3 regions of the Streptomyces sp. 351MFTsu5.1 genome follow, and region 3 is predicted to be linked to each of the others. Evidence: riboswitches for the same ligand, from Rfam matches in the RefSeq annotation. Region 3 holds a riboswitch; each other region holds the start of a gene.
The links. Region 3 has a riboswitch for cyclic di-AMP ahead of H295_RS0130765 (M23 family metallopeptidase). Riboswitches for the same ligand answer to the same signal wherever they lie in the genome.
Positions count from the first base shown of each region.

Region 1: linked by a shared signal. The riboswitch ahead of H295_RS0110970 (M23 family metallopeptidase) and the one ahead of H295_RS0130765 (M23 family metallopeptidase) in region 3 are both predicted to bind cyclic di-AMP.
Region 2: linked by a shared signal. The riboswitch ahead of H295_RS0112595 (C40 family peptidase) and the one ahead of H295_RS0130765 (M23 family metallopeptidase) in region 3 are both predicted to bind cyclic di-AMP.

Region 1 is NZ_KB911778.1:292,423-301,808, reverse strand. Features, by position in the region: gene dxs (1-deoxy-D-xylulose-5-phosphate synthase) at 1-1,568, shown strand, start outside; gene H295_RS0110995 (aspartate aminotransferase family protein) at 1,565-2,950, shown strand; gene H295_RS0110990 (helix-turn-helix domain-containing protein) at 3,054-3,659, shown strand; gene H295_RS43120 (DUF6126 family protein) at 3,656-3,778, shown strand; gene H295_RS0110980 (tyrosine-protein phosphatase) at 3,791-4,588, opposite strand; gene H295_RS0110975 (alpha-galactosidase) at 4,798-6,873, shown strand; cyclic di-AMP (ydaO/yuaA leader) riboswitch at 7,176-7,337, shown strand; gene H295_RS0110970 (M23 family metallopeptidase) at 7,342-8,277, shown strand; gene H295_RS0110965 (SGNH/GDSL hydrolase family protein) at 8,527-9,312, shown strand.
Region 2 is NZ_KB911779.1:119,792-129,177, forward strand. Features, by position in the region: gene pcrA (DNA helicase PcrA) at 1-1,690, opposite strand, end outside; cyclic di-AMP (ydaO/yuaA leader) riboswitch at 2,130-2,276, shown strand; gene H295_RS0112595 (C40 family peptidase) at 2,285-3,430, shown strand; gene H295_RS0112600 (tellurite resistance/C4-dicarboxylate transporter family protein) at 3,569-4,552, shown strand; gene H295_RS0112605 (hypothetical protein) at 4,530-4,883, opposite strand; gene H295_RS0112610 (NlpC/P60 family protein) at 5,339-6,400, shown strand; gene H295_RS0112615 (LuxR C-terminal-related transcriptional regulator) at 6,465-7,175, opposite strand; gene H295_RS0112620 (PspC domain-containing protein) at 7,172-8,500, opposite strand; gene H295_RS0112625 (PspC domain-containing protein) at 8,643-9,386, shown strand, end outside.
Region 3 is NZ_KB911790.1:121,465-130,850, reverse strand. Features, by position in the region: gene H295_RS0130780 (bifunctional GNAT family N-acetyltransferase/acetate--CoA ligase family protein) at 1-119, opposite strand, end outside; gene H295_RS0130775 (HPr family phosphocarrier protein) at 318-599, shown strand; gene H295_RS0130770 (GntR family transcriptional regulator) at 736-1,431, opposite strand; gene H295_RS0130765 (M23 family metallopeptidase) at 1,634-2,395, opposite strand; cyclic di-AMP (ydaO/yuaA leader) riboswitch at 2,409-2,571, opposite strand; gene H295_RS0130760 (M16 family metallopeptidase) at 2,781-4,169, opposite strand; gene H295_RS0130755 (M16 family metallopeptidase) at 4,166-5,566, opposite strand; gene H295_RS0130750 (DNA gyrase/topoisomerase IV subunit A) at 6,019-8,472, shown strand; gene H295_RS0130745 (CobW family GTP-binding protein) at 8,516-9,386, opposite strand, start outside.

The DNA.
Region 1 (9,386 bases), on a different contig from region 3:
CGCTCGGGTGGGCCGACGGGCTCGCCAAGGCCCGCCAGGTGCAGGGCGAGAAGGGGCATGTCGTCGCGGTCATCGGCGACGGGGCGCTGACCGGCGGCATGGCCTGGGAGGCGCTGAACAACATCGCGGCCGCCAAGGACCGGCCGCTGATCATCGTCGTCAACGACAACGAGCGCTCCTACTCGCCGACCATCGGCGGCCTCGCCAACCACCTGGCCACCCTGCGCACCACCGACGGCTACGAGAAGGTGCTGGCCTGGGGCAAGGACGTACTCCTGAGGACCCCGCTGGTGGGCGGCACCATCTACGAGTCCCTGCACGGGGCGAAGAAGGGCTTCAAGGACGCCTTCGCCCCGCAGGGCATGTTCGAGGACCTCGGGCTGAAGTACGTCGGCCCGATCGACGGACACGACATCGGGGCCGTGGAGTCGGCGCTCCGGCGGGCGAAGCGGTTCCACGGGCCAGTGCTCGTGCACTGCCTGACCGAGAAGGGTCGGGGCTACGAGCCCGCCCTCGCCCACGAGGAGGACCACTTCCACACCGTCGGTGTGATGGACCCCCTCACCTGCGAGCCGCTGGCGCCCTCGGGCGGGCCTTCCTGGACCTCGGTGTTCGGCGACGAGATCGTCGCGATCGGGGAGGAGCGCGAGGACGTCGTGGCGATCACGGCGGCCATGCTGCACCCGGTCGGCCTCGGCAAGTTCGCCGCCCGGTTCCCGGACCGGGTCTGGGACGTCGGCATCGCCGAGCAGCATGCGGCGGTCTCCGCGGCCGGCCTCGCGACGGGCGGACTGCACCCCGTCGTCGCCGTCTACGCGACCTTCCTGAACCGCGCCTTCGACCAGCTCCTGATGGATGTCGCCCTGCACCGCTGCGGGGTCACGTTCGTCCTGGACCGGGCCGGGGTCACGGGGGTCGACGGGGCCTCGCACAACGGCATGTGGGACATGTCGATCCTCCAGGTCGTGCCCGGCCTCAGGATCGCCGCGCCCCGCGACGCCGACCAGCTGCGGGCGCAGCTCAGGGAAGCGGTCGCCGTGGACGACGCGCCGACGCTGGTGCGGTTCCCGAAGGAGTCGGTGGGGCCCGCGGTCCCGGCCGTGGACCACGTGGGCGGCATGGACGTGCTCCGTCGCGGGGCACGGCCCGAGGTGCTTCTCGTCGCCGTCGGCGTCATGGCGCCCGTCTGCCTCCAGGCGGCCGAGCTGCTGGAGGGGCGCGGCATCGACTGCACGGTCGTGGACCCCCGGTGGGTCAAGCCCGTCGACCCCGCGCTGCCGGGCCTCGCTGCCGAGCACCGGCTGGTGGCCGTCGTCGAGGACAACAGCCGGGCCGCCGGGGTCGGAGCCGCGGTCGCGCTGGCTCTCGGGGACGCCGAAGTCGACGTGCCGGTACGGCGGTTCGGGATCCCGGAGCAGTTCCTCGCGCACGCCAAGCGCGGCGAGGTGCTCGCCGACATCGGGCTGACGCCGGTCGAGGTGGCGGGGCGGATCAGCGCGAGCCTTGCCGTCAAGGACCAGGTCGGAGCCGTCGGGCGGCAACAGGGCGAAGTCAAGGAGAAGGAATGAGCACGGAGTTCGACCTCGGCAGACTCCTGGCCGAGCGCGGAGCCGAGCGGTACGAGCTGCACGGGAAGTACCTGAACCACCAACTCCCTCGCATGCTGCACACCATCGGCTTCGACAAGGTCTACGAGCGCGGCGAGGGCGCGTACTTCTGGGACGCGGACGGCAACGAGTACCTCGACATGCTCGCCGGGTTCGGGGTGATGGGCCTCGGGCGTCACCACCCCGTCGTCCGCAAGGCACTGCACGACGTCCTCGACGCCCAGCTCGCCGACCTCACCCGCTTCGACTGCCAGCCGCTGCCCGGGCTGCTGGCCGAGAAGCTCCTCGCCCACAGCCCGCACCTGGACCGGGTGTTCTTCGGCAACAGCGGTACGGAGGCGGTGGAGACCGCGCTGAAGTTCGCCCGGTACGCCACCGGCAGGCCGCGGGTCCTGTACTGCGACCACGCCTTCCACGGACTGACCACCGGCTCGCTCTCGGTCAACGGCGAGTCCGGCTTCCGGGACGGCTTCGCACCCCTGCTGCCCGACACGGCGGTACCGCTCGGTGATCTCGACGCCCTGGCCCGGGAGTTGAAGAAGGGCGACGTGGCCGCCCTGGTCGTCGAGCCGATCCAGGGCAAGGGGGTGCACGAGGCCCCGCCCGGCTATCTGCGGTCCGCGCAGGAACTGCTGCGCCGGCACAAGGCGTTGCTCATCGCGGACGAGGTGCAGACCGGGCTCGGGCGCACCGGGGACTTCTACGCCTACCAGCACGAGGACGGGGTCGAGCCCGACCTGGTCTGCGTGGCCAAGGCGCTCTCCGGCGGCTATGTGCCGGTCGGGGCCACGCTCGGCAAGGACTGGATCTTCAAGAAGGTCTACTCGTCCATGGACCGGGTGCTGGTGCACTCGGCGAGCTTCGGCTCCAACGCACAGGCCATGGCGGCGGGGCTCGCGGTCCTGTCGGTCATGGAGAACGAGCAGATCGTCGCCAACGCCCGCGCGACGGGCGAACTGCTGAGGTCCCGGCTCGCGGCGCTCGTCGACAAGTACGAGCTGCTCGCCGACGTCCGCGGCCGGGGCCTGATGATCGGCATCGAGTTCGGCAAGCCCAGGTCGCTCAAGCTGCGCGGTCGCTGGACCATGCTCCAGGCCGCCCGCAAGGGCCTGTTCGCGCAGATGGTCGTCGTACCGCTGCTCCAGCGGCACCGCATCCTCACCCAGGTCTCCGGCGACCACCTGGAGGTCATCAAGCTGATCCCGCCGCTCGTCGTCGGCGAGAAGGAAGTGGACCGGTTCGTCGACGCTTTCACCGATGTCATGGACGACGCGCACAGCGGCAGCGGGCTGATGTGGGACTTCGGCAGGACACTGGTGAAGCAGGCGGTGGCCAACCGGTGACGCCGTAACAGGCGGTGGCCCTCCGCTGAGGCTGGACTGTGAACGTCTTTGCCTCTGAGGCAAGAAATTTGCCGCGGAGGCAAAGGTGCGGCTGAATGGAGACATGAGCTCCCCGGAAGCCTTCACGGAGCTGCCCTCGGTGGCTCCCCAGCTTCGCGCGCTGCGCCGCCGCGCCTCCCTCACCCTGGAGGCCGCGGCCGCCGCCGCGGGGCTGTCGGCCGCCCACCTCTCCCGCCTGGAGACCGGGCAGCGCCAGCCCTCGCTGCCGATGCTGCTCGCGCTCGCCCGCATCTACGGTACGACGGTGTCGGAACTCCTCGGCGAGACGGTCGTCGACCGGGACGCCGTGGTGCGCGCCGCAGACATGGAGCCCACCGCGGCCGGCGGCTGGACCTACTTCCAGGCCGGCGCCTCCGGACGCGGCATGCAGGCCCTGCGGGTGCGCGTACCGCACGGCTCCCAGGGCGACATCGTGCGGGTGCACCCCGGCGAGGAATGGCTGTACGTCCTGCGCGGACGGTTGCGCCTGCGCCTCGGCGACGCCACGCACGGACTCGGGCCCGGCGACAGCGCGCACTTCGACTCGCTGACCCCGCACCGCATCGCCGCCCAGGATCCCGAGGGAGTCGAGCTCCTGTTCGTCCACACCCTGTTGCAGAGTCCCACGGCCACCCTGTGCCTGGGCCCCACCCCTGGAGAGACACCATGAGCGACATGGAGGAGAAGTTTCCCCGCGCCCTGTGGGTACGCCTTCTCATCTACCTGGCGGCCGGACACGTCTTCGCCGCCTTCCTCTACCTGCTCTTCGAGGTCGGAGCCGGACAGTAGGGGCCGTACGACTCAGTCGAGCAGGCGCTCCCGCAGCCGCTCGCGGATCTCGGGGGTGAGGCCGAGACCTTCCTCCAGGTAGGTGTCGACATCGCCCCAGCTCTCCTCGATGGTCTCGAATGCGGCCTCCAGATATGCGGCGCGCGCTTCGAACAGCGGGCTGAGCAGCTCCATGACCTCGGGGGAGTACGCGTCGGCGGAGGTGCTGGTGCGGCGGACCTTGTAGCGGCGGTGCTTGGCGTTCGACTCCAGGTAGTCGGCCACGATCGCCTCGCGCTCCACGCCCAGGGCGAGCAGGGTCACCGCCACGGCCAGGCCCGCGCGGTCCTTGCCGGCCGCGCAGTGCATGAGGGCGGGGACGCTGTCCTCGGCGAGGGAGCGCACCACCTGGGAGTGCTCGGCGGTGCGCTCCTTGATCATCGTGCGGTAGGAGCCGGTCATCCGCGCCGCGGCCTTGCCGTCGCCGAGCAGCTCCCGCAGCTGCTCGATGTCCCCGTCCCGGACCATCTTCCAGAACCAGGTGCCCTCCGCCGGGTCGCTCAGCGGCAGATTCACATTGGTGACGCCCGGCAGCTCGACGTCGGGGCCCTCCAGCTTCTGGTCCGCCGCGTTGCGGAAGTCGAAGATCGTGTGCAGGCCGAGCGAGGACAGGAAGGCGGCGTCGTCCTCCGTCGCGTGCGCGAGGTGGCCACTGCGGAACAGCACCCCGTACCGCACCCGACGTCCGTCCACCGTCCGCAGTCCGCCCACGTCACGGAAGTTGCGGACTCCGGCGAGCTCGGGTTCGGTCGACGGGATCTGCTGCGTCACGGGGGCTCCTCCCAGCCGGGCACCGTCGGCGCTGCTCGTCGACGGGCACGCTCTCGACCATACGACATGGCTTCCTGGGGCAATGAGTTGTCCACAGGCCTGGCAATCGGGTTGTCCACAGGCGTTGCAGCAGGGGCCCCCGGCCATTGATGATGTTGCTGCCTGAGCGCACCTGTTGGCACCTGTTCGAATCTGTGAGGGGCACCACCATGCTGGAGATCGCCGAGAACGGCCGTACGTGGATTCTGTCCGGGCCGGCCAGCAGTTACGCCCTGCACCTCACCCCCGAGGACGAGCTGCTGCATCTGCACTGGGGGCCCCGGATCGCCCTCGCCGACGCCGAGGCGCTCGCGGTGCGCCCGCTGCCGGAGTACTGGCCCTTCGAGTCCCGGCTCGACGGGCGCGAGGAGTACCCGGTCGAGGGCGGCCCCCGCTTCACCCGCCCCGCGCTGTCCGTGCGCACCGCCGAGCGCCGCGGCACCGAATGGACCTTCGAGGCCCATGACACCGAGGGCGACGAGCTGCGGCTGCGGTTCCGCGACGGCGGCCTGGCCATCACCCTGCACTACCGGATGCGCCACGACGTCCTGGAGCGCTGGGTGACCCTGGTCAACCAGGGCCCGGACCCCGTCGAGCTGCTGCGCGCCGACTCCGCGACCTGGACCCTGCCCGACCGCGAGGACGGCTGGCGGCTCTCCCAGCTGCACGGCCGCTGGGCCGCCGAGTCCCTGCTCACCCAGACCCCGCTCACCTACGGCGAGAAGGTCATCGGCAGCCGCCGCGGCCACACCGGCCATCAGCACCTGCCCTGGGTCGCGCTCGACACCGACGCCACCGAGGAGCGCGGCGAGGTCTACGGGGCCGCCCTCGGCTGGTCGGGGTCCTGGCGCATCGCCGTCGCCCAACTCCCCGACGCGCGCGTGCAGATAACCGGCGGTGCCGGCTACGACGAGTCCGGCCTGCTCAGCCTGGGCGGGGGCGAGTCCTTCACGACGCCCGTCTTCGCCGGACTCTGGAGCGACGGCGGTTTCGGCGGCGCGAGCCGGGCCTGGCACGCCTACCAGCGGGCGTTCGTCATCCCGGACGCCGACCAGGACCGGCCGGTGCTGTTCAACTCCTGGGAGGCCACCAACTTCGACATCTCCGAGGAGCAGCAGGGCGCCCTGGCCCGCCGGGCCGCCGCGGCCGGGATCGAGCTGTTCGTGGTCGACGACGGCTGGTTCGGCACCCGCACCAGCGACCGGGCCGGGCTCGGCGACTGGAGCCCCAACCCCGACCGCTTCCCTGCCGGTCTCAAGCCCCTCGGCGACTCCGTGCACGCGCTCGGCATGCAGTTCGGCATCTGGGTCGAGCCGGAGATGGTCAACCCGGACAGCGAGCTGTACCGCGCCCACCCGGACTGGGTGCAGTACCAAGAGGGACGAAAGCGGACGGAGTTCCGCAATCAGCTCGTACTGAACCTCGCGCGCGAGGACGTCCAGGAGTACCTCTGGGAGCAGCTCGACACCCTGCTGTCGAGCGCCCCGATCGACTACGTCAAGTGGGACTTCAACCGCTGCTTCACCGACGCCGGCTGGCCCGGGGACCCCTACCCGCAGCGCCTGTGGGTGGACCATGTGCACGGCTTCTACGCCCTGCTGGACCGGCTGCGTGCCGCCCACCCCGGCGTCGCCTTCGAGTCCTGCTCGGGCGGCGGCGGCCGGATCGACCTCGGGGTGCTCAGCCGGACCGACCAGGTGTGGACCTCGGACAACACCGACCCGCTCGACCGTCTCGCCATCCAGCACGGCTTCAGCCAGATCCACCCCGCGCGCGTGATGGCCGCCTGGGTCACCGACAGCCCCAACACCCAGCTCAACGACCGTGTGAGCTCGCTGAGGTTCCGGTTCGTCAGCTCCATGGCCGGGGTGCTCGGGGTTGGGGGCGACCTCACGGAGTGGTCCGAGGAGGAGCTCGCCGAGGCCCGCCGCTGGGTGGACCTCTACAAGGAGATCCGGCCCGTGGTCCAGCGTGGCGACCAGTACCGGCTGCGTCCTCCGCGGGGCGGGCTGAGCGCGGTGCAGTACGTCCTCGGCGAGGAGACGGTCGTGCTCGCCTGGCTTCAGGCCCAGCACTACGGGGAACCCGTGCCGGCGGTGCGGCTGCGCGGGCTCGACCCGACGGCGTCGTACGAATGCCTCGAAACGGGCGAAGTTCACCGAGGGGCCGTATTGCTGCATCACGGACTTCGCACCGGTCTGCGGGGTGACCTCGATGCGGCAGTTTTCCGGCTGCGCCGCATCTAGGGCTTCTGTCCGAATTGCTGGGTTCTTTCCAACTCCTTCCGAAGTGCGGGATCTTGGGAATTCGTGACGTGAGGAGCGTCATATCCGTGACGGTGTGTCGCACGGCATGTTCACGTAATCCGCATAATTCCCAAGGGGGTTTGCGTGGGTGACGGGCTTCCGATTGACGCAGGGTGACCGGTAATCCCCATAAGGGATCAAGGGGAACGCATTCCCGCGGAACCCCTCACTTGTCCCTTTGCGTCTTGCTCGTTTACGTTCGCCACCGATCCGGTCGGACGCCCAATCCTGCCGCCGAACGGATTCCGCACACACTCACCCGTGACGGCAGGAGCGGGGGACCCACAGGCAGTACCGCCTGTTCCGGTCTCCGGAACAGGCTTGGGGTTTAGCCGCGTCCCGACGCGGCCGGGCATCTCCAGCTCGCACCCGACAGCTCACCTCGCAGGCGCCGGAGAGGAATTCGTCATGCCCGCGAAGGGTAAGCACCGCCGCCCGAAGTCCCAGCGCTTCACCCGCTCGATAGCCGTCGCCGGCACCGGAGGCGCCGCGCTCGCGCTGCCGCTGATGGGAGCCACCGGCGCCCACGCCGCCACCTCGCAGTCGGTGCCGGAAAAGGCAGTTCAGTCGCTTCCGGTCACGCAGAAGACCGCCGAGAAGTCGGCCGAGAGGACCGCCGCCAGGAAAGACACCGCGAAGGCCTCGACCGTGCGCACCTATTCGGTGCGCGTCGGCGACTGCCTCTCGGAGATCGCGGACGAGCAGAATGTCGCCGGTGGCTGGAAGAAGCTCTATGCCGACAACCGCGAGGCCGTCGGCGACGACCCCTCGCTGATCCACCCCGGCCTGAAGCTGTCGATCGGCAAGAAGGCGGCCCCGGGCGCGACGAAGACCGGATCCCCGGCCAAGTCGTCCGCCCCGAAGGCATCTTCCCCGAAGCCGGAGAAGGCGGAGGCGAAGCCGGCGGCCGCGACCCAGAGCTCCGGCAGCTCCAGCGGCTACACCCTGCCGGTCACCGGCGCCACCATCGGCACCGGGTACCACGTGGCGGGTGCCATGTGGTCCAGCGGCTACCACACCGGCGTCGACTTCGTCGTGCCCACCGGCACCCCGCTCAAGGCCGTCGCCGCGGGCACGGTCGTCTCCGCGGGCTGGGGCGGTGCCTACGGCAACCAGGTCGTCATCAAGCTGAACGACGGCTACTACGCCCAGTACGCCCACCTCTCGCAGCTCTCGGTGTCGGCCGGTCAGACCGTGTCCGAGGGGCAGCAGATCGGTCTCTCCGGCGCCACCGGCAACGTGACGGGACCGCACCTGCACTTCGAGATCCGCACCACGCCGGACTACGGCTCGGACGTGGACCCGGTCGCCTACCTCCGCTCGAAGGGCGTCGCCGTCGGCTGACCCCGCCCCTGTGCCACCGAAGGCCGGACCCCGATCCCCGGGTCCGGCCTTCGGTGTTCGGTAACGACTTCCGGGTGTGGCGGTCGCATCGCCAACAGTGGTGATCAGGGACCTATTCCTGGTTTGGCCAACACTTTAGGAGTGGCTTATCTCACCGCACGTCAAGGTCTTCCTACGGTCGCGTAGGTCACATTCGAAGGTGAATCATGAACCGCTGTGGCAGACGATTCGAAGAATGACAGCAGATCAGTGATCGGGTCGTACGTGGCGGTGGGGGACAGCTTCACCGAGGGCGTCGGCGACCCCGGCCCCGACGGGGCGTTCGTCGGCTGGGCCGACCGGTTCGCGGTGCTCCTCGCCGACCGGCGGCCCGAGGGCGAATTCAGGTACAGCAATCTCGCCGTGCGCGGAAAGCTGCTCGACCAGATCGTCGAGGACCAGCTTCCGCAGGCCGTCGAACTGGCACCGGACCTGGTGTCGTTCTGCGCCGGCGGCAACGACATCATCCGGCCCGGCACCGACCCCGACGAGGTCGCCGAGCGCTTCGAGCGGGCCGTCGCCCGGCTCACCGAGGCGTGCGGCACCGTCATGGTGACCACAGGCTTCGACACCCGTGGCGTGCCCGTGCTCAAGCACCTGCGCGGCAAGATCGCCACGTACAACGGCCATGTGCGGGCCGTCGCCGACCGGTACGGGTGCCCGGTGCTCGATCTGTGGTCCCTGAAGACGATCCAGGACCGGCGGGCCTGGGACCACGACCGGCTGCACCTGTCCGCGGAGGGGCACACGCGTGTGGCGCTCCGTGCGGGGCAGGTCCTCGGCCTGGAGGTCCCGGCCGACCCCGACCAGCCATGGCCACCGCTGCCGCCCCGCGGCCCACTGGACGTGCGGCGCGACGACGTCCACTGGGCACGGGAGTTCCTGGTGCCGTGGATCGGCCGCCGACTGCGCGGGGAGTCCTCCGGCGACCATGTGACGGCCAAGGGCGTGCTCTCCCCGGACGACATCAAGACACGGATCGCTTCGGTGGCCTGAGTGCAAGAGCACGGGGCGGGTTAGCTGGGACAACCGGGCTACGGCGTAGGGGCCGGGCGACGGGAGTTCCAGCG
Region 2 (9,386 bases), on a different contig from region 3:
CTTCCAGGACGGTCGCCGGGCCCGCGCCGGACTCGACGACGGTCCGGAGCTCCTCCATCAGCACGTTGAACCGCTTCACGGCGTTGGTGGAGCGCGCCGCCATGCCGTACGCCTCGTCGACGCGCTTGAGCGCCTGCGGGAAGCTGATCTTCTCGCGCTGGGAAAGCGCGTCGATCATCGCCTCCGCGCGGTCGCCGATGCCCCGCTTGGGCACGTTGAGGATCCGGCGCAGCGGCACCGAGTCCTCCGGGTTGGCGAGGACGCGCAGGTAGGCCAGGACGTCCCGGACCTCCTTGCGCTCGTAGAAGCGGACGCCGCCGACGACCTTGTAGGGCAGGCCGACGCGGATGAAGACCTCTTCGAAGACACGGGACTGCGCGTTGGTGCGGTAGAAGACCGCGACATCGCCGGCCTTCGCGTCGCCCGCGTCGGTGAGACGGTCTATCTCGTCGGCGACGAACTGCGCCTCGTCGTGCTCGGTGTCGGCGACATAGCCGGTGATGCGCGCACCCGCGCCCGCGTTGGTCCACAGGTTCTTGGGGCGGCGGGACTCGTTGCGCTCGATGACGGCATTGGCGGCGGTGAGGATCGTCTGGGTGGAGCGGTAGTTCTGCTCCAGGAGGATCGTCACCGCGTCCGGGTAGTCCTCCTCGAACTGGAGGATGTTGCGGATGGTCGCGCCGCGGAAGGCGTAGATCGACTGGTCGGCGTCACCGACGACACAGAGCTCGGCGGGCGGCAGGTCGTGTTCGCTCGGCGGTACGTCGACGGGGTGCTCGGAGGTGCCGACCAGCTCCCTGACCAGCGCGTACTGGGCGTGGTTGGTGTCCTGGTACTCGTCGACGAGGACGTGCCGGAAGCGGCGGCGGTAGTGCTCGGCGACGTCCGGGAAGGCGCGCAGCAGGTTGACCGTCGTCATGATCAGGTCGTCGAAGTCGAGGGCGTTGGCCTCGCGCAGCCGCGACTGGTACATGGCGTAGGCCTGGGCGAGGGTCTTCTCGAAGCCGTCGGCGGCCTGGGCGGCGAAGTCCTCCTCGTCGATCAGCTCGTTCTTCAGGTTGCTGATCTTGGCGCTGAAGGACTTCGGCGGGAACTTCTTGGGGTCGAGGTCGAGGTCGCGGCAGACCAGGGCCATCAGACGCTTCGAGTCGGCGGCGTCGTAGATCGAGAAGGAGGAGGTGAACCCGAGCTTCTTCGACTCCCTGCGCAGGATCCGCACGCACGCGCTGTGGAAGGTCATCACCCACATCGCGTTGGCCCGCGGGCCGACGAGCTGCTCGACGCGCTCCTTCATCTCGCCCGCGGCCTTGTTGGTGAAGGTGATCGCGAGGATCTGGCCGGGGTGGACACGGCGCTCGCCGAGGAGGTGGGCGATGCGGTGGGTGAGCACCCGGGTCTTGCCGGAGCCGGCGCCGGCCACGATGAGCAGCGGGGTGCCGGAGTGCACGACGGCGGCGCGCTGGTTCTCGTTCAGCCCGTCCAGGAGCGCGGCCGCGTCCAGCACCGGGCGGGGGGCGCCATCGCGGTAGTAGGCGTCCCGGTCCGGGGGCACGTCGAACTTCCCGCCGAACAGATCGTCCGGAACGGGTTCCGGCACGTGGTCGTCCTCGGGCGGCGGCGGGGGTTCCTCCGCGTGCCCGCGAGGGGCCTGGAGGTCCGCCAGGAAGCTGTCGTCAAAGAGGCTGCTCATCGCTCTCCGAGTCTAGGGGGCCCCACTGACAGCCCGCCGCCGCCCTGAGAACATCGCCGGAATCGGCACGCCCAGCGCCCGGGCGCAGGCCCGCTCAGCGCCCGGGCGCAGGCCGCGACAGCTGTCGCACCCCGCCCGTCCGGCGCCGGCCCACGACCCTCCGGAGCCGTGTCGTCACGGTCCGCGGCCGGCTGGCAGGCGCCGCGCCCCGCCGGAACCGCCCTTCCTCCGCCTCGCGGTCACACTCAGGAAAAGCACTCGAGCCGCGACAGACCACTCGGCGCCGACCGTCAGCCACGCACCCCTGACCGAAGGTCACGAAAATGTATCGGGCATATCGAACATCAACCTTCACAGGGGCCACAGCAGTTGGCTACCGTTCCCGGTAGGCCGTACGACCCCCTCCGGCGAACGTCGCCGGGCCGCGCGGCCTCCGCCGAGTCCGGCAGCGCCGCCGCGCGCCCGGAGCCGGGGACCCACCGAACCCCGGGGTGAATCGGCCGACTCCCGCCCACGGGAGCGCCGTAGGGCAACCCTTCCCGCCCGAACCCGACAGCTAACCCGGTAGGCGGAGCACGGAAGGAGTCGCCTCCCTTGGCGTCGCACCGCAAGTCGCGTCCCGCTGGTACGCGCGTAGCAGGCATACGGACCCCGGCCCTCGCGACGGCCGCGCTCACCTCCGTGGCCCTGCTGTCCCAGTCGGCGAACGCCGCGCCGGCCGATGACAAACCCAGTCTCGAAGAGGTCGAGAAGAAGGTCGACGACCTCTACCGCCAGGCGGAGTCGGCGACCGACACCTACAACGCGGCCAAGGAGCGGACGACCAAGCAGCGCAAGCAGGTCGACACGCTCCTCGACGACGTCGCGCGGCGCACCGAGAAGCTCAACCAGGCCCGGGAGGAGCTCGGTTCCTTCGCCGCCGAGCAGTACCGCACCGGGGCCGCCGCGCCCGGCACAGCGACCTTCCTGCTCGCCGACACCCCGCAGGACTACTTCGACCAGACGCAGCTGATGGGCCGCCTCACGAGCCGCCAGAAGGGCGCGGTCGACGACTACGTCTCCGAGCAGTCGGCGACGATGAAGAAGCGTCAGGAGGCCTCCCAGAGCCTCCAGTCGCTCACCGAGACGCAGAGCGACCTGAAGACCGCGAAGGCGACCGTCCAGAAGAAGCTCGCCGACGCGCGCGAGCTGCTCTCGGAGCTGACGGCTCAGGAGAAGGCCCGCCTCGCGGCGATCGAGAAGGCGAAGCAGGAGGCCGCGGCCCGCAAGGCGGCGGAGCTGGCCCGGCAGCAGGCGGCCGCGGAGAAGGCCGCGCAGGAGGCGGGCCGGCAGGAGAGCACGCCGGGCACCGGCACCTCGACCGCGACCGACTCCTCGTACGCCACCAGGGCCGCCAAGGCGCTCGCCTTCGCCCGCGCACAGATCGGCAAGCCCTATGTGTGGGGCGCCACCGGCCCCGGCTCCTACGACTGCTCAGGCCTCACCCAGGCCGCCTGGAAGGCCGCCGGCGTCACCCTCCCCCGCGTCACCTACGACCAGGTCAACGCCGGCACCACGGTCTCCCTGGCCGACGCCCAGCCGGGTGACCTGGTCTTCTTCTACGACGACATCACCCATGTCGGCCTCTACATCGGCAACGGCATGATGATCCACGCCCCCAAGCCGGGCGCGTACGTCCGCGAGGAGTCGATCTACTACGACGGCGAGTCGGCGATCCACAGCGTGGTGCGACCGGCCTGAGGTCCCGTGGCGCGGGCGGGGCGCCTGCGCCCGCGCGATGTCCCCCACGCGCGTGTGCCCGCCCCGCCCGGGCGATTTCCCCCACGCGCGCGTGCGCGCCCCGCTCGCGGGCTGCGCGGAGCTTCCTAGCATCGGTCCATGGCCGGTACCTCCCCGTACTCCCCCCTGCGCGTCTGGTGGACGCAGCGCCCGCCCGCCGCCGGGGCCGCCGTGCTGGCGACCGGCATCCTGTCGGTCGGGCTGCATCTGACCGGCTACGCGACGCTGTCCCGGATCGCCCTGGTGATCGGCTGCGCGGCCTGGCTGGGACTGGCCGCCGAATTCGCCGTACGACTGCTGCGGGAGCGCGCGCGATGGGCCGCCGAGGCCGGGACGCCGGGCGCCCTGACGGCGGTGGCGGCGACCACCGTCCTCGGCACCGGCTTCTCCGCGCTCGGCCGGCAGCCCCTGGCCGAGGCGCTGCTCGCGCTGGCCGCACTGCTGTGGCCGGTGCTGATCGTGTTCGTCGTGAGCCACTGGAGGCGGCGGATGCCCGGCGGGGTGTTCCTGGGCTGCGTGGCGACGGAAGGCCTCGCGGTCCTCGGCGCCACCCTCGCGGCGGCCGAGTCGGCGGCCTGGCTCGCGCACACCGCGCTCGTGCTGTTCTGGCTCGGTCTGGTCCTCTACGGCGTCGCGCTCTTCCGCTTCGACCCGCGCCAGGTGCTCGAGGGCCACGGTGACCACTGGATCGCGGGCGGCGCGCTCGCCGTCTCGGCGCTGGCCGGCGCGCAGCTGATCGCCGCGGACAGCGCGCGCCTGTACCTGTGGAACGACGACGACCTGGGCGTACTGCACGCGGTGACCGTCACGCTGCTGGTGCTGGACCTGGTCTGGTACGCCGTCCTGCTGGTGGCCGAGTGCCTGCGGCCGCGGCCGCGCTACGACGTGCGGCGCTGGGCCACCGTCTTCCCCATGGGCATGTCCGCTGCGGCGACCCTGTCGGTCGCTGCCGCCGTGGACGTCTCCTGGCTGAAGGTGCCGGGTGAGGTGCTGCTGTGGATCGCGGTGGCGGCCTGGCTGGCCGTCGCCGTGGGAGCGGTCGCCGAGGCGCGTGCCGCTCTCAGGTCCACAGGACCGCGATGAAGACGTTGGCCGTGGTCAGCGCGCCGACCAGGCCGAACAGCCTCTTGTCGACCTTCTCGTCGTCGCGCTTCACATAGACGAGTCCGAGGATCACGATCAGCAGGGCCAGCTTCACGCCGATCTTGATGTTGTTGACGTGCTGGTCGTCGGCCTGGTTGAGGCCGACCAGGATCACCCCGGTGACCAGCATGGTCGCGGCGCCGTGCAGCATCGCGGGGACGAACCGGGCGGCGCCCTGGCCCATCGCCTTCATCTGGGTGAGGAAACCGCCGAGCAGCGAGGCGATGCCGATGATGTGCAGGCCGACGAAGAGATGGATGAGTACGTCCATGGGGCCGGAGCCTATTGCGGTCCCTCAGGAGCGCACACACCGCCCCCGTCGGGAGATCTTGCATATATGCGGCTCCTAGCACTCCAAACCTCCCGAGCGGCAGGAAATCCCGACTTCGGTCAGCGCGCCACGCGAAGTCGACGGCGGCACCCCGGGATCACGATCACCTTCGGTCACCAGTCGATTACCTGACGGCACTTCCGCACAACGCGTTACCTCCCGGACACACCCAGGTTTAGCGTCCTCCACCAGGTGACCGGCTCCCCACCGCCGCCCGGGCCAGGGGCGGCAGTCGGCCACCACCGCCGAGAAGGTCCGGCGGCGGTCCGCTCCCCCTGTGCGGGCCGTCGCCGGACGCGCACACCGCCCCAGGCGGTCGTACGGCCGCTCCCTCCTGGCGTCCGTACGTCCCTGGGTCCCGGGGCGGCGGTCGGACGAAAGGACGTGCAGTCCACGTGGCAGCGCACCGCAAGCCCCGTCAACGCTCGGCCGGCGGCCATACGGTCCGTACGGCGGCGACGATCGCCCTCGCCGGAGCGGCGACCGCGGCGGGCTTCGACGGGACCGGACACGCCGAGCCGCAGCTCACGCCCGCGCAGGTCAAGGCGAAGGTGGACCAGCTCTACCAGGAGGCGGAGACCGCCACCGAGAAGTACAACGGCGCGAAGGAGAAGGCGGAGGCCGCCGAGACCCGGCTCGACTCCCTGCGCGACCAGGCGGCCCGCAGGACCGCGCAGCTCAACGAGGCCCGGGACGGGCTGGGCGCGATCGCCGCCGCGCAGTACCGGGGCGGCGGACTCGACCCCGCGATGCAGCTCGCCCTCTCCGACGACCCCGGCCACTACCTGGACGGCGCCGAGTTCGTCGAACGGGCCGGCAGCAGACAGGCGACCTCGGTGGCGAACGTCCGCCGGCAGCTGCGCGAGATCGAGCAACTGCGCGGTGCCGCACACATCGAGCTGGAAGCGCTGAAGTCCCGTCAGGCGGAGCTGAGGCGCCACAAGAAGACGATCACCGGGAAGCTGGACGCGGCCCGCCGCCTGCTCGCTCAGCTGCCGGCCGGGGAACGCGCGGGAGTGGGTGAGGCCGGGGCTCGCGCCTCACGTGACGCGTCGGGCGCGCGCCAGGGCCTGACGACACCCGCCGCGGCCACCGCGCAGGCCCCCAACTCCCGTGCCGCGGCGGCCGTCTCCTACGCCTACTCCAAGCTCGGCAGCCCCTATGTCTGGGGCGCCACCGGCCCGGACGCCTTCGACTGCTCGGGCCTCGTCCAGGCCGCGTACCGCTCCGCCGGCATCTCCCTGCCCCGCACGACCTACGCCCAGATCGACGCCGGCCAACGCGTCTCCCGCTCCGAACTCCTCCCCGGCGACCTGGTGTTCTTCTACTCCGGCATCACCCATGTCGGCCTCTACATCGGCAACGGCATGATGATCCACGCCCCGAACCCGTCGGCACCGGTACGGGAAGCGCCGATCGACGAGATGCCCTTCGCGGGAGCCACCCGGGTGGTGTGAGCGGGCCCGGACGGGCGAGGCCCGGACGAGTGCCCCCGACGAGTGCGCCCCGGACGTGCGCGGGTCAGACCAGTCGCCGTGCGGTCGCCCATCGCGTCAGCTCATGACGGTTGGACAGCTGCAACTTCCGCAGCACCGCCGAGACATGGGACTCGACCGTCTTCACCGAGATGAACAGCTGCTTGGCGATCTCCTTGTAGGCGTAGCCCCGCGCGATGAGCCGCAGCACCTCGCGCTCGCGCTGGGTCAGCCGGTCGAGGTCCTCGTCGACCGGCGGTGCGTCGGTGGAGGCGAAGGCGTCCAGGACGAAGCCCGCGAGCCGCGGGGAGAACACCGCGTCACCCTCCTGGACGCGGAAGACGGAGTCGACGAGGTCCGTGCCCGTGATCGTCTTCGTCACATAGCCGCGCGCCCCGCCCCGGATCACCCCGATCACGTCCTCGGCCGCGTCCGAGACGGACAGGGCGAGGAAACGGACGGGCTGCTCGGGGTCGGCCATCAACGGGGCGCAGCGGCGCAGCACTTCGACCCCGCCGCCGCCCGGGAGGTGGACGTCGAGGAGGACGACCTCGGGGCGGGTCGCGGTGATGACGGTGACGGCCTGCTCGACGTCCGCGGCCTCCCCGACGACCTCGACACCGGTCTCCTCGGTCCGGCCGATCTCGGCCTGGACGCCGGTGCGGAACATGCGGTGGTCGTCGACGAGGACCACGCGCACCCGGCGCTCGCCCGCGCCCCCGGTGACCTCAGCCGTGTCGTTCGCCTCGTCGCTCATGACGTCTTCTCCGCCCTCTCCATCTCCAGCTCGACCTCCGTGCCGCCGCCCGGCACCGCGCGCAGCCGGGCCGTGCCGCCGTGGCGCTCCATGCGGCCGATGATCGATTGTCTGACACCCATCCGGTCGGCGGGTATCGAGTCGAGGTCGAAGCCGGGACCGCGGTCCCGGACGGACACGAAGACCGTCCTGCCCTCGACTTCGGCGTAGACCTGTACGGCGCCGCCCTCGCCACCGTACTTGGCGGCGTTGACCATCGCCTCGCGCGCGGCCTGCATCTGCGCGCTGGTCCGCTCGTCGAGCGGGCAGTCCCCGACGACCACGACCTCGATGGGGACGCCGTGCTTGTCCTCCACCTCGGCGGCGTTGCGCCGCACCGCGTCGGCGAGGTCGGTGGGTTCGTCGGCCTCGTCCTTGCCGGTGCCCTCGGGCTTGTAGAGCCAGGTGCGCAGGTCGCGCTCCTGGGCGCGGGCGAGGCGGCGGACCTCGCCGGGGTTCTCCGCGTTGCGCTGGATCAGGGTGAGGGTGTGCAGCACGGAGTCGTGGACATGGGCGGCGACCTCGGCGCGCTCCTGGGCACGGATGCGCATCAGACGCTCCTCGGAGAGGTCCTGGGTCATCCGGACGAGATACGGCCCCGCGAGCAGCGTTATCCCCACGAGGACCGCGAGTGCCGCCTGGAGGACGGAGCCGAGGTGGGCCGCGGACCCCTGGAGGACGAAGACCCCGGAGACACCCGCGGTGACGAGGAGGACACCGCCCGCGGCACGCAGCAGGCTGAGGGTGCGCCGACGGCGGCCGACCTCCATCCAGCGGGCCCGGCGGGCATTGTCCGCCTGGCGCCAGACGAGGGCGACGCCGGCGCCGACGAGGACGGCCGGCCAGAGGTACGCCTTGGCCCCGTTGCCCACATTGACATTGCCGACGAAGACCATGGCCACGACGACCATGAGGAGCAGGGCCACGATCTGGCCCCTGTCGGGGCGGCGGGCGACCAGTCTGCGGCGGCCGTCCGGCGAGGTCTCCGTGGTGACCAGGGACGGGGGCCGCTGTCCACCGACCCCGCCGACGCCGAGCGGCACGAAGAACCAGAACGCGGCATACAGCAGGGCACCGAGGCCGTCCGCCATGAACAGGCCGACGAAGACGAGCCGCACCCAGATGACGGGCAGCCCGAGATGCCCGGCGAGCCCCCGCGCCACACCACCCAGCCAGCGTCCGTCACTGCTGCGGTAGAGCTTGCGCGGCGGCCGCGGTTCGACGAGGGGCGCTGCTGCGGCTTCCGGCATGCCATCGATCGTCACACGGCCGGGGTGCCGGGGCATCAGGGTTGGCCCCCGAGACTCCCCTGATCTTCGAACGGCGTGCCCTCCGAACACCTCCCTCCCCCCTCTCAGGGCCGATATCAGGGTCCGGCCAGGGTCGTTCCGACTCCCGCCGGGCCCTCCCGCCCGTCACCATGGACACATGACAGATCACCAGCACGCCGCGGCCGCCGGATCCGGCGGAGGCCCGGACCGGAGCACCGGCACCGGCACGGGCGCGGGCGCGCACGAGGAAAAAGGAGGAGGCACGGCACCATCCACGGCCGCACACGACACCGAAGGCCCCGCCCGGGAGCCCGCCGCGGAGCCTGCCCCGGACCCCACCACGGAGCCCGGCCCGGCCCCCGCCCCCCTCTCCTTCCGACGCGACCGGCGGCACAAGCAGCTCGCCGGGGTGTGTGCCGGGCTCGGGCGGCAGTGCGACATGGACCCAGTGATCTTCCGGATCACCCTCGCCGTGCTCTCGGCGACGGGCGGCATCGGCCTCATCTTCTACGGCTTCGCCTGGCTCGTGGTCCCGTACGAGGACGAGGACGAGAACGAGGTGCGCAAGCTCCTCACCGGCCGGGTGGACGGCCAGGCACTGACCGGAGTGCTGTTCGCCCTGGTCGGCTGCGGGGTCTTCCTCACCATGCTGAGCAACACCGGCGTGCTGACGTTCGCTCTGGTGGTCTCCCTGCTCCTCGCGGGCGCCGGCTACTGGTCGCGCAACCGCGGCACCCCCGACCCGGACCCGCTCTCCGCGCAGGCCGTCGCCGACGCCCCGCCCGAGGCCCAGGCTCCGCCGGTACCGGCCGGCTCCCCTTCCTGGTGGCGCGACCCCATCGTCAAGGACGGCACCCATGTCGGCGGCACGGGCTATCTGTGGGGACCCCTGGACTCCCGT
Region 3 (9,386 bases):
ACCAGGCGATCGGCGTCGTCGACGGTGATGGGCCTGATGCGCGCGGTGCCGCCGTCGCGCAGCACTACGTCGGCCTCCCAGTGGGCGGGGTACTCGTGCCGGTCCGACGCGCTCTGCATGGGCCCCAGAGTACGGCTCGCGTACGACAACGGCGCGAGGCAGTCTGTGGACAACGCGCGAGCGGGTACAAGGACGGACGCCGGACCGAGGCCGCGGTCCGGCGGCTCACCCCGGGAGGGACATCGGGTCCCCTCCGGAGACGCTTCACGTGTGGGAAACTGGTCTAGACAACCCTGAACACCGAAGGGCAGCATCACATGGCTGAGCGCCGCGTCAACGTCGGCTGGGCCGAGGGCCTCCACGCCCGACCCGCTTCCATCTTCGTCCGGGCCGCCACGGCCGCAGGCATCCCGGTGACGATCGCCAAGGCCGACGGCAACCCCGTCAACGCGGCCTCCATGCTGGCCGTCCTCGGCCTCGGCGCCCAGGGCGGCGAGGAGGTCGTCCTCGCCTCCGACGCCGAGGGCGCGGACGCGGCCCTCGACCGGCTCGCCAAGCTGGTCGCCGAGGGACTCGAGGAGCTTCCCGAGACCGTCTGAGTTCTCCGGGGCACAGCGCGGTAAAACAAGTCGAAGGGCTCGTCCGGATTATCGGGCGGGCCCTTCGCATTTCCCTTTCACGGGCAGCAGAAATACTGCCCCACGAATTTCCCCCTCTTTGTATACGGCGCCTGTGTTAATGCCGCAGGCCCGTCACGTTTACAGGATGTTGCGAGGTCCTCACACGGTCCGCGCGGTCCGCCCCCGAAGTGAGCCGCAGCCGGTGCGCCGCACCCGAGCGCTCGGTGTGCAGTGCCGTGATCGCCCGCGCGCGCTCGCCGTCCCCGCGCGCCACCGCGTCCACGATCGCGCCGTGCTCCGCCCACGACTCCACCGGGTCGGCCGGTGCGTCCACGACGTACATCCAGGCGATCTTGTGCCGCAGCTGGGTCAGCACCGAGGTCATCGCCGGGCTGCCGGAGGCCTGGGCGAGCGTCTCGTGGAACCAGCCCCCCAGGGAGCGCAGATCCTCGCTGTTGCCCCGCCTGGCACGCTCCTGACCCAGCCGGACCAGGCCGCGCAGCACCTTCAGATGGGCCTCGGTGCGCCGCTGGGCGGCCCGGGCGGCGCCGAGCGGTTCGAGGAGCAGGCGCATCTCCAGGAGGTCCGCGCCCTCCTGCTCGGTCGGTTCGGCGACGCACGCGCCCGCGTGCCGCCGCGTCACCACGAAGCCCTCGGCCTCCAGGGTGCGCAGGGCCTCCCGGACCGGGACACGGGAGACGCCGTAGCGGCGGGCGAGCAGTTCCTCGGTGAGCCGGCTGCCGCGCTCGTGGACACCGGCGACGATGTCGTCCCGGATCGCCGTGCATACCGAGTGCGCCGGAATACGCATGTCCGACCTCCGTCTTAATCCCCGCGAAACGTCGCCGATTGACGTGTGTTCAGTGACTCTATTGCAATCAGCGGGAATTTCCGACGGCGGACCGGAATCCGGGGATATTTTTTGGACAAGGGGGCTCCGGAAACGACGAAACCCCGGCTCGGGGAGCCGGGGTTTCGCGGAGATCGCGCGGAGGTCTCGCGCGGAAGCGGTGTCAGACGTTGACGCCGTGCGAGCGCAGGTAGGCGACGGGGTCGATGTCCGAGCCGTAGTCGGGGCTGGTGCGCGCCTCGAAGTGCAGGTGCGGCCCGGTGACGTTGCCGGTCGCGCCGGACAGGCCGATCTGCTGCCCCGGGGTGACCGACTGGCCGACCGAGACGCCGATGGACGACAGGTGGCCGTACTGGGTGTACGTGCCGTCGGCCATCCTGATCACGATGTTGTTGCCGTACGACCCGCCCCAGCCGGCCTCCACGACGGTGCCGCGGCCGACCGCGTGCACGGAGGTGCCGCTGGCAGCGTGGAAGTCGACTCCGGTGTGGCTGCCGGACGACCAGATCGAGCCGCCGCTCTTGTAGCCGGTGGAGATGTAGGAGCCGGAGATCGGGGCGACGAAGGCGTTGAGACGCTTGCGCTCGGCCTCGCGGGCGGCGCGCTCCTTGGCCTCGCGTATCTCCTTGGCCCTGGCCTCGGCCTTGCGCCTGGCCTCGGCGGCCGCCTTCTTCTGCGCGGCGGCCTGCTCCTGGGCCACGGCCTGCGCGTCGATCTGCGCGGCGAGCGACTGGCCGGTGCTGACGACGGGCATGAGACCGCTCTGCTCCACGGCGGTGGCGGAGTTGTCGGCGGCGAGCGCCGGGGCGGCGACAGCGCCGATGACGCCGGTGGTGGCGAGGGCGGCGACGCCCGCGGCGCGGGCGGTGGTGCGCTTCATACGGCTGGGACGGCGGTGCTTCCCGGTGGCGCAGGTGAACGCCATGTGATGGCTGATCCTTTCCTTCCTTCTCGCCTACCGGGTTAGCTGACGGGTTCGGAGCAGGAAGGTCTCCTACGGGCCTCCGCGCGCTGCACGGACGTCCGATTCACCCCAGGGACTTGGTGTGGGTCCCCGGCTCCCCTGGCTCGCGCCGTACGGGGACTCGGCGATGGCTGTCCGGTGCCGCGGGCGCGGCGCAGTGCCTGACGAACAGCCCGGATGACGCTAAGCGGGGCGGGTTTCAAGACCCAAACGGATCACGGTGTTTGTAGCGCATCCCACAGGGCAGACAGGCAACCTCCCACCCAATTCGGACATCTAAGTGACCTGGGTGTCGAAGGGGCCCTGGTGACGCATCCGTCACCAGGGCCCCTCGACGGCACTTGCCCTACTCGGCCGTCACGACCTTGACCTCGCCGATGCCGAGGGCCTCCACGGGCGCCTTGATGGCGGCCGCGTCGCCGACCAGGACCGTCACCAACCGGTCCACCGGGAAGGCGTTCACGACGGCCGCGGTGGCCTCCACGGTGCCGGTGGCGGCGAGCTGCTGGTACAGCGTCGCCTGGTAGTCGTCGGGCAGGTGCTGCTCGACCTGGTCGGCCAGCGTGCTCGCGACGGCCGCCGCCGTCTCGTACTTGAGCGGCGCCACCCCCACGAGGTTCTGCACGGCGACATCGCGCTCGGCGTCGGTGAGACCGCCCTCGGCGAGCGTGCGCAGCACCTTCCACAGGTCGTCCAGGGCGGGACCGGTGTTCGGGGTGTCCACGGAGCCGCTGATGGCGAGCATCGCGGCCCCCGAGCCGTCCGGGGCTGACCTGAGGACCTGCCCGAACGCGCGCACGCCGTAGGTGTAGCCCTTCTCCTCGCGCAGGACCCGGTCCAGGCGGGAGGTGAGGGTGCCACCGAGGCAGTACGTGCCGAGCACCTGCGCCGGCCACACGCGTGCGTGCCGGTCGGCGCCGGTACGGCCGATCAGGAGCTGCGTCTGGACGGCTCCGGGGCGGTCCACGATGACGACCCTGCCGGTGTCGTCGGCGGTCACCGGCGGCACCGGGCGCGGCTGGGCCGCCGAGCCGGTCCAGGAGCCGAGGGTGTCGGCGAGCAGCGCGTCCAGGTCGATGCCGGTGAGGTCGCCGACGACCACGGCGGTCGCGGTGGCGGGGCGTACGTGCTTCTCGTAGAAGGCGCGTACGGCGGCGGAGTCGATGTTCTCGACGGTCTCCGCGGTGCCCTGGCGCGGACGGGACATGCGCGAGTCCGCCGGGAACAGCTCCCGGGAGAGCTCCTTGGCGGCGCGGCGGGACGGGTTGGCCAGCTCGTGCGGGATCTCGTCCAGGCGGTTGGTGACGAGCCGTTCGACCTCGCTGTCCGCGAACGCGGGCGCCCTGAGGGCGTCGGCCAGCAGACCGAGCGCCTTGGCGAGGCGGGAGGCGGGCACCTCGAGGCTGAGGCGGACGCCGGGGTGGTCGGCGTGCGCGTCGAGGGTGGCGCCGCAGCGCTCCAGCTCGGCGGCGAAGTCCTCGGCGGAGTGCTTGTCGGTGCCCTCGGAGAACGCGCGCGCCATGATCGTGGCGACGCCGTCCAGGCCGGCCGGTTCGGCGTCCAGGGGCGCGTCCAGGAGCACCTCGACGGCGACGACCTGCTGGCCGGGGCGGTGGCAGCGCAGCAGGGTGAGGCCGTTGTCGAGCGTTCCGCGCTCGGGGGCGGGGAAGGCCCAGACCTTGGGCTCGCCCGCCTGCGGCTGCGGGTGGAATTCCATCGCGGCGAGCTCGGTCACTTGGCCGCCTCCTCGTTCTCGTCGGTGGCTTCTACGGTCGCCGCGGCCTGCGGGTCCTCGGAGGCGTCCTCGGCGCTGTCGGCGATCTCGGCGGGTGCGGTGGGCTCGTAGACCAGCACCGCGCGGTTGTCGGGACGCAGCTTGGCCTTGGCGACGGCCTGGACCTCCTCGGCGGTCACGTCCAGGACGCGCTGCACGGCGGTGAGGGCGAGCTGCGGGTCGCCGAACAGGACGGCATAGCGGCACAGTTCGTCGGCGCGGCCCGCGACGGTGCCGAGCCGGTCCAGCCACTCGCGCTCCAACTGGGCCTGGGCTCGCTCCATCTCCTCGGCGGTGGGCCCCTCCGCGGCGAACCGGGCGAGCTCCTCGTCGATGGCGGCCTCGATGACCGGCACCTCGACGTCCCCGGAGGTCTTCACGTCCAGCCAGCCGAGGGAGGGCGCTCCGGCGAGGCGCAGCAGGCCGAAGCCGGCCGCGACGGCCGTACGGTCGCGTCGTACGAGCCGGTTGTAGAGGCGGGACGACTCGCCGCCGCCGAGGACGGTCAGGGCGAGGTCGGCCGCGTCCGCCTCGCGGGTGCCGTCGTGGGGCAGCCGGTAGGCGGCCATCAACGCGCGCGCGGGGACCTCCTCCTCGACGACCTCGCGCAACTGCTCGCCGATGGTCTCGGGAAGCGAGCCGTCGCGGGGTGCGGGCTTGCCGTCGTGCGAGGGGATGGAACCGAAGTACTTCTCGATCCAGGCGAGCGTCTGCTCCGGGTCGATGTCGCCGACGACCGACAGGACGGCGTTGTTGGGCGCGTAGTAGGTGCGGAAGAACGCGCGGGCGTCCTCCAGGGTGGCCGCGTCCAGGTCGGCCATCGAACCGATCGGGGTGTGGTGGTAGGGGTGGCCCTCGGGGTAGGCGAGCGCGGTGAGCTTCTCGAACGCGGTGCCGTAGGGGACGTTGTCGTAGCGCTGCCTGCGCTCGTTCTTGACGACGTCGCGCTGGTTCTCCATCGACTCGTCGTCGAGGGCGGCCAGCAGGGAGCCCATGCGGTCGGCCTCCAGCCAGAGGGCGAGCTCCAGCTGGTGGGTGGGCATGGTCTCGAAGTAGTTGGTGCGCTCGAAGCTGGTGGTGCCGTTGAGCGAGCCGCCCGCGCCCTGGACGAGCTCGAAGTGCCCGTTGCCGTGCACCTGCTTGGAGCCCTGGAACATCAGGTGCTCGAAGAGGTGAGCCAGGCCGGTACGGCCCTTGACCTCGTGGCGCGAACCGACGTCGTACCAGAGGCACACCGCCGCGACCGGGGTCAGGTGGTCCTCGGAGAGCACCACGCGAAGGCCGTTGGCCAGGCGGTGCTCGGTCGCTGTCAGGCCCCCGGTGCCTGCCTGGTCTGTGGCCGTGTGACCCATGGGCATGTACGTCCCTTCGATCGCGGTCGCGGTCGTTGAGAACCGCGGTTCGTGGAGCTGTTTTCCTGCCGGTCCTGCCACTGTATGCAAGCGTGCGGACCCTGGGTGAAGTTCCCGGGGCGCGTACGCCCACAGCGGATCGCGTAGCCTGCGGGCAACCGTGAGCGGGGCGCTGCGCGAGCGCCGGGCCGGGTGGCTCGGCGGTCGTCGGCGAGGCGGCGTGACGGTCGCCCGGTGGGGCGGCGTGGCAGTCGCCGGGTGGAGCGGCCTGGGGGGTCGTCGGCCGGGCGGCGTGCCAGCCGTCCGCCGAGCGGTTCAGCCGGGTCCTGGCCCGGACTGTCAGTGCCGCGGTCCACAATGGTCCGCGTCAGATCCTGTTCACGCTTCAGCAAGAGTGAGCCAAAGGGCCGATGTGAGCGACCCGTAGGCGAGCGACCAGAAAAGAGGAGCCGGCAGCGATGGCCCGCCGCAGCACGAAGACCCCGCCGCCCGACGACTCGTACGAGGAGCGGATCCTCGACATCGACGTCGTGGACGAGATGAAGGGCTCGTACCTCGAGTACGCGTACTCGGTCATCTACTCCCGCGCGCTCCCCGACGCCCGCGACGGCCTCAAGCCGGTGCACCGGCGCATCGTCTACCAGATGAACGAGATGGGCCTGCGCCCCGACCGCGGCTACGTGAAGTGCGCGCGCGTGGTCGGCGAGGTCATGGGCAAGCTGCACCCGCACGGAGACACGTCGATCTACGACGCCCTCGTGCGCATGGCACAGCCCTTCTCGATGAGCGTCCCGCTGGTCGACGGCCACGGGAACTTCGGCTCGCTGGGCAACGACGACCCGCCGGCCGCGATGCGGTACACCGAGTGCCGCGCCGCCGAGGCCGCGAGCCTGATGACGGAGTCCATCGACGAGGACACCGTCGACTTCGCGCCCAACTACGACGGCCAGGAGCAGGAGCCGGGCGCGCTGCCCGCCGCCTTCCCGAACCTCCTGGTGAACGGCGCCTCCGGCATCGCGGTCGGCATGGCCACCAACATGGCGCCGCACAACCTCACCGAGGTCATCGCCGCCGCCCGCCACCTGATCCGCTACCCCAACGCGGATCTGGACGCCCTGATGAAGCACATCCCGGGCCCCGACCTGCCCACCGGCGGCCGGATCGTCGGCCTGTCGGGCATCCGGGACGCGTACGAGACGGGCCGCGGCACCTTCAAGATCCGCGCCACGGTCGCCGTCGAGACGGTCACGGCCCGCCGCAAGGGCCTCGTCGTCACCGAACTGCCCTTCTCGGTCGGCCCGGAGAAGGTGATCGCCAAGATCAAGGACCTGGTCGGCGCGAAGAAGCTCCAGGGCATCGCCGACGTCAAGGACCTCACCGACCGCGCCCACGGCCTGCGCCTGGTCATCGAGATCAAGAACGGCTTCGTGCCGGAGGCGGTCCTGGAGCAGCTCTACAAGCTGACACCGATGGAGGAGTCCTTCGGCGTCAACAACGTGGCGCTGGTGGACGGGCAGCCCCTCACGCTCGGCCTCAAGGAGCTCCTGGAGGTCTACCTCGACCACCGCTTCGAAGTGGTGCGCCGCCGCAGCGAGTTCCGGCGCACCAAGCGCCGCGACCGGCTGCACCTGGTCGAGGGCCTGCTCACCGCCCTGGTCGACATCGACGAGGTCATCCGGATCATCCGCTCCAGCGACAACTCCGCGCAGGCGAAGGAGCGCCTGATCGAGCGCTTCTCGCTGAGCGAGATCCAGACGCAGTACATCCTGGACACGCCCCTGCGGCGGCTCACCCGGTTCGACCGCATCGAGCTGGAGTCCGAGAAGGACAGGCTCAACGCGGAGATCGCTGAGCTGACCCGGATCCTGGAGTCGGACTCCGAGCTGCGCAAGCTGGTCTCCGCCGAGCTGGCCGCCGTCGCCAAGAAGTACGGCACCGAGCGGCGCACGGTCCTGCTGGAGGCCGGGGCCACGGCGCCGGTGGCCGCCGTACCGCTGCAGGTGGCGGACGACCCGTGCCGGGTGCTGCTGTCCTCGACGGGGCTACTGGCCCGTACGGCGAACGGTGAGCCGTTGCCGGAGGAGGCCGGCGGAAAGCGCGCCAAGCACGACGTGATCGTCTCGGCGGTGCCGGCCACCGCGCGGGGCGAGATCGGCGCGGTGACGTCGTCCGGCCGTCTGCTCCGCCTGAACGTGATCGACCTGCCGCAGCTGCCGGAGGCGGCCTCGAACCTCTCGGGCGGCGCCCCGCTCGCGGAGTTCCTCTCCCTGGAGGACGGCGAGACGCTGATCTGCCTGACCACGCTGGACGAGTCCTCACCCGGTCTGGCGCTCGGCACCGAACAGGGTGTCGTCAAGCGCGTGGTTCCCGACTATCCGTCCAACAAGGACGAGTTGGAGGTCATCACGCTCAAGGAGGGCGACCGGATCGTCGGCGCGGTCGAACTGCGCACGGGCGAGGAGGACCTGGTCTTCATCACCGACGACGCGCAACTCCTGCGCTACCAGGCCTCGCAGGTACGCCCCCAGGGCCGTCCGGCGGGCGGCATGGCGGGCATCAAGCTCACGGAGGGCGCGAAGGTCATCTCCTTCACCGCGGTGGACCCGGCCGCCGACGCGGTCGTGTTCACGGTGGCGGGCTCCCGCGGCACGCTCGACGACTCGGTCCAGACGACGGCCAAGGTGACACCGTTCGACCAGTACCCGCGCAAGGGCCGCGCCACGGGCGGTGTGCGCTGCCAGCGGTTCCTGAAGGGCGAGGACTGCCTGTCGCTGGCCTGGGCGGGCCCCGTCCCGGCCCGCGCCGCACAGAAGAACGGCACCCCGGCGGAGCTGCCGGAAATGGACCCGCGCCGGGACGGATCGGGTGTGTCGCTGCCGAAGACGGTGTCGGTGGTGGCGGGGCCGGTGTAGGTCTGCCGGGCAGGTCCAGGCCGGCAGAGCTGATCTGTCCGGTCTAGCCGGCCGGTTCCTCGGGGTCCTCTTCCGTCCCCTGGACAAAGCGCAGGACGCCCCACATGCCGGCTTCGTCGGTGGCGTGCGGGGCGTCTGCCATGTCCGCCCGGCACGCCTCCAGTTCCTTGCCGAGGGCCTGGGTGTCGATACCCGAGCCGATGAGGACGAGCTGGGTGAGACGGTCGTCCCCGGCTCCCCAGGACTCGGGATAGAACCGCAGGAAGCTGCCGACGGCATGCACGGCGTACCGGTTGCGGGTGTCGTAGGGCCCGAAGTCGACGTACCCCTTGATCCGGTACAACCCGTCCGGCCTGCTGTCGAGGAAGGCCATGAGTCGACGGGGGTCCATGGGGACGTCGGAACGGAACGACAGGCTGTCGTAGCCGGAGTGCAGATGGTTTCCGTGAGGGTGGTCGCCCTCGTCCCCGTGGTGGTCGCCGTGGTCGAGGTCGTCGAGATCGTCGAGGTCGTCGAAGGAGAGCTGTCCGATGCGCTCCTCGCCGGGGCGGCAGTCGAAGAGGAACTCCGGGTCGATACGGCCGTACGTGGCGGGGACGACGGCGGCGTGGTCGACAAGCGTGTGCACGGTGGCCAGGACACGCTCGGCGTCCTGGGGGTCCGCCCGGTCCAGCTTGTTGACCACCACCAGGTCGGCGAGGGCGAGGTGGCGGTCGAGCTCGGGGTGCTTGGCGCGGGTGTCCTGAAACTCCGCGGCGTCGACGACCTCGACGAGACCGCCGTAGACGATGCCGGGCTCCTCGCTGGCGAGGACCATGCGGACGAGTTCCTGCGGCTCGGCGAGCCCGCTGGCCTCGATGACGATGACGTCGATACCGGCGTCGGGGTGGGCGAGCTTGGCGAGGTATCCGTCG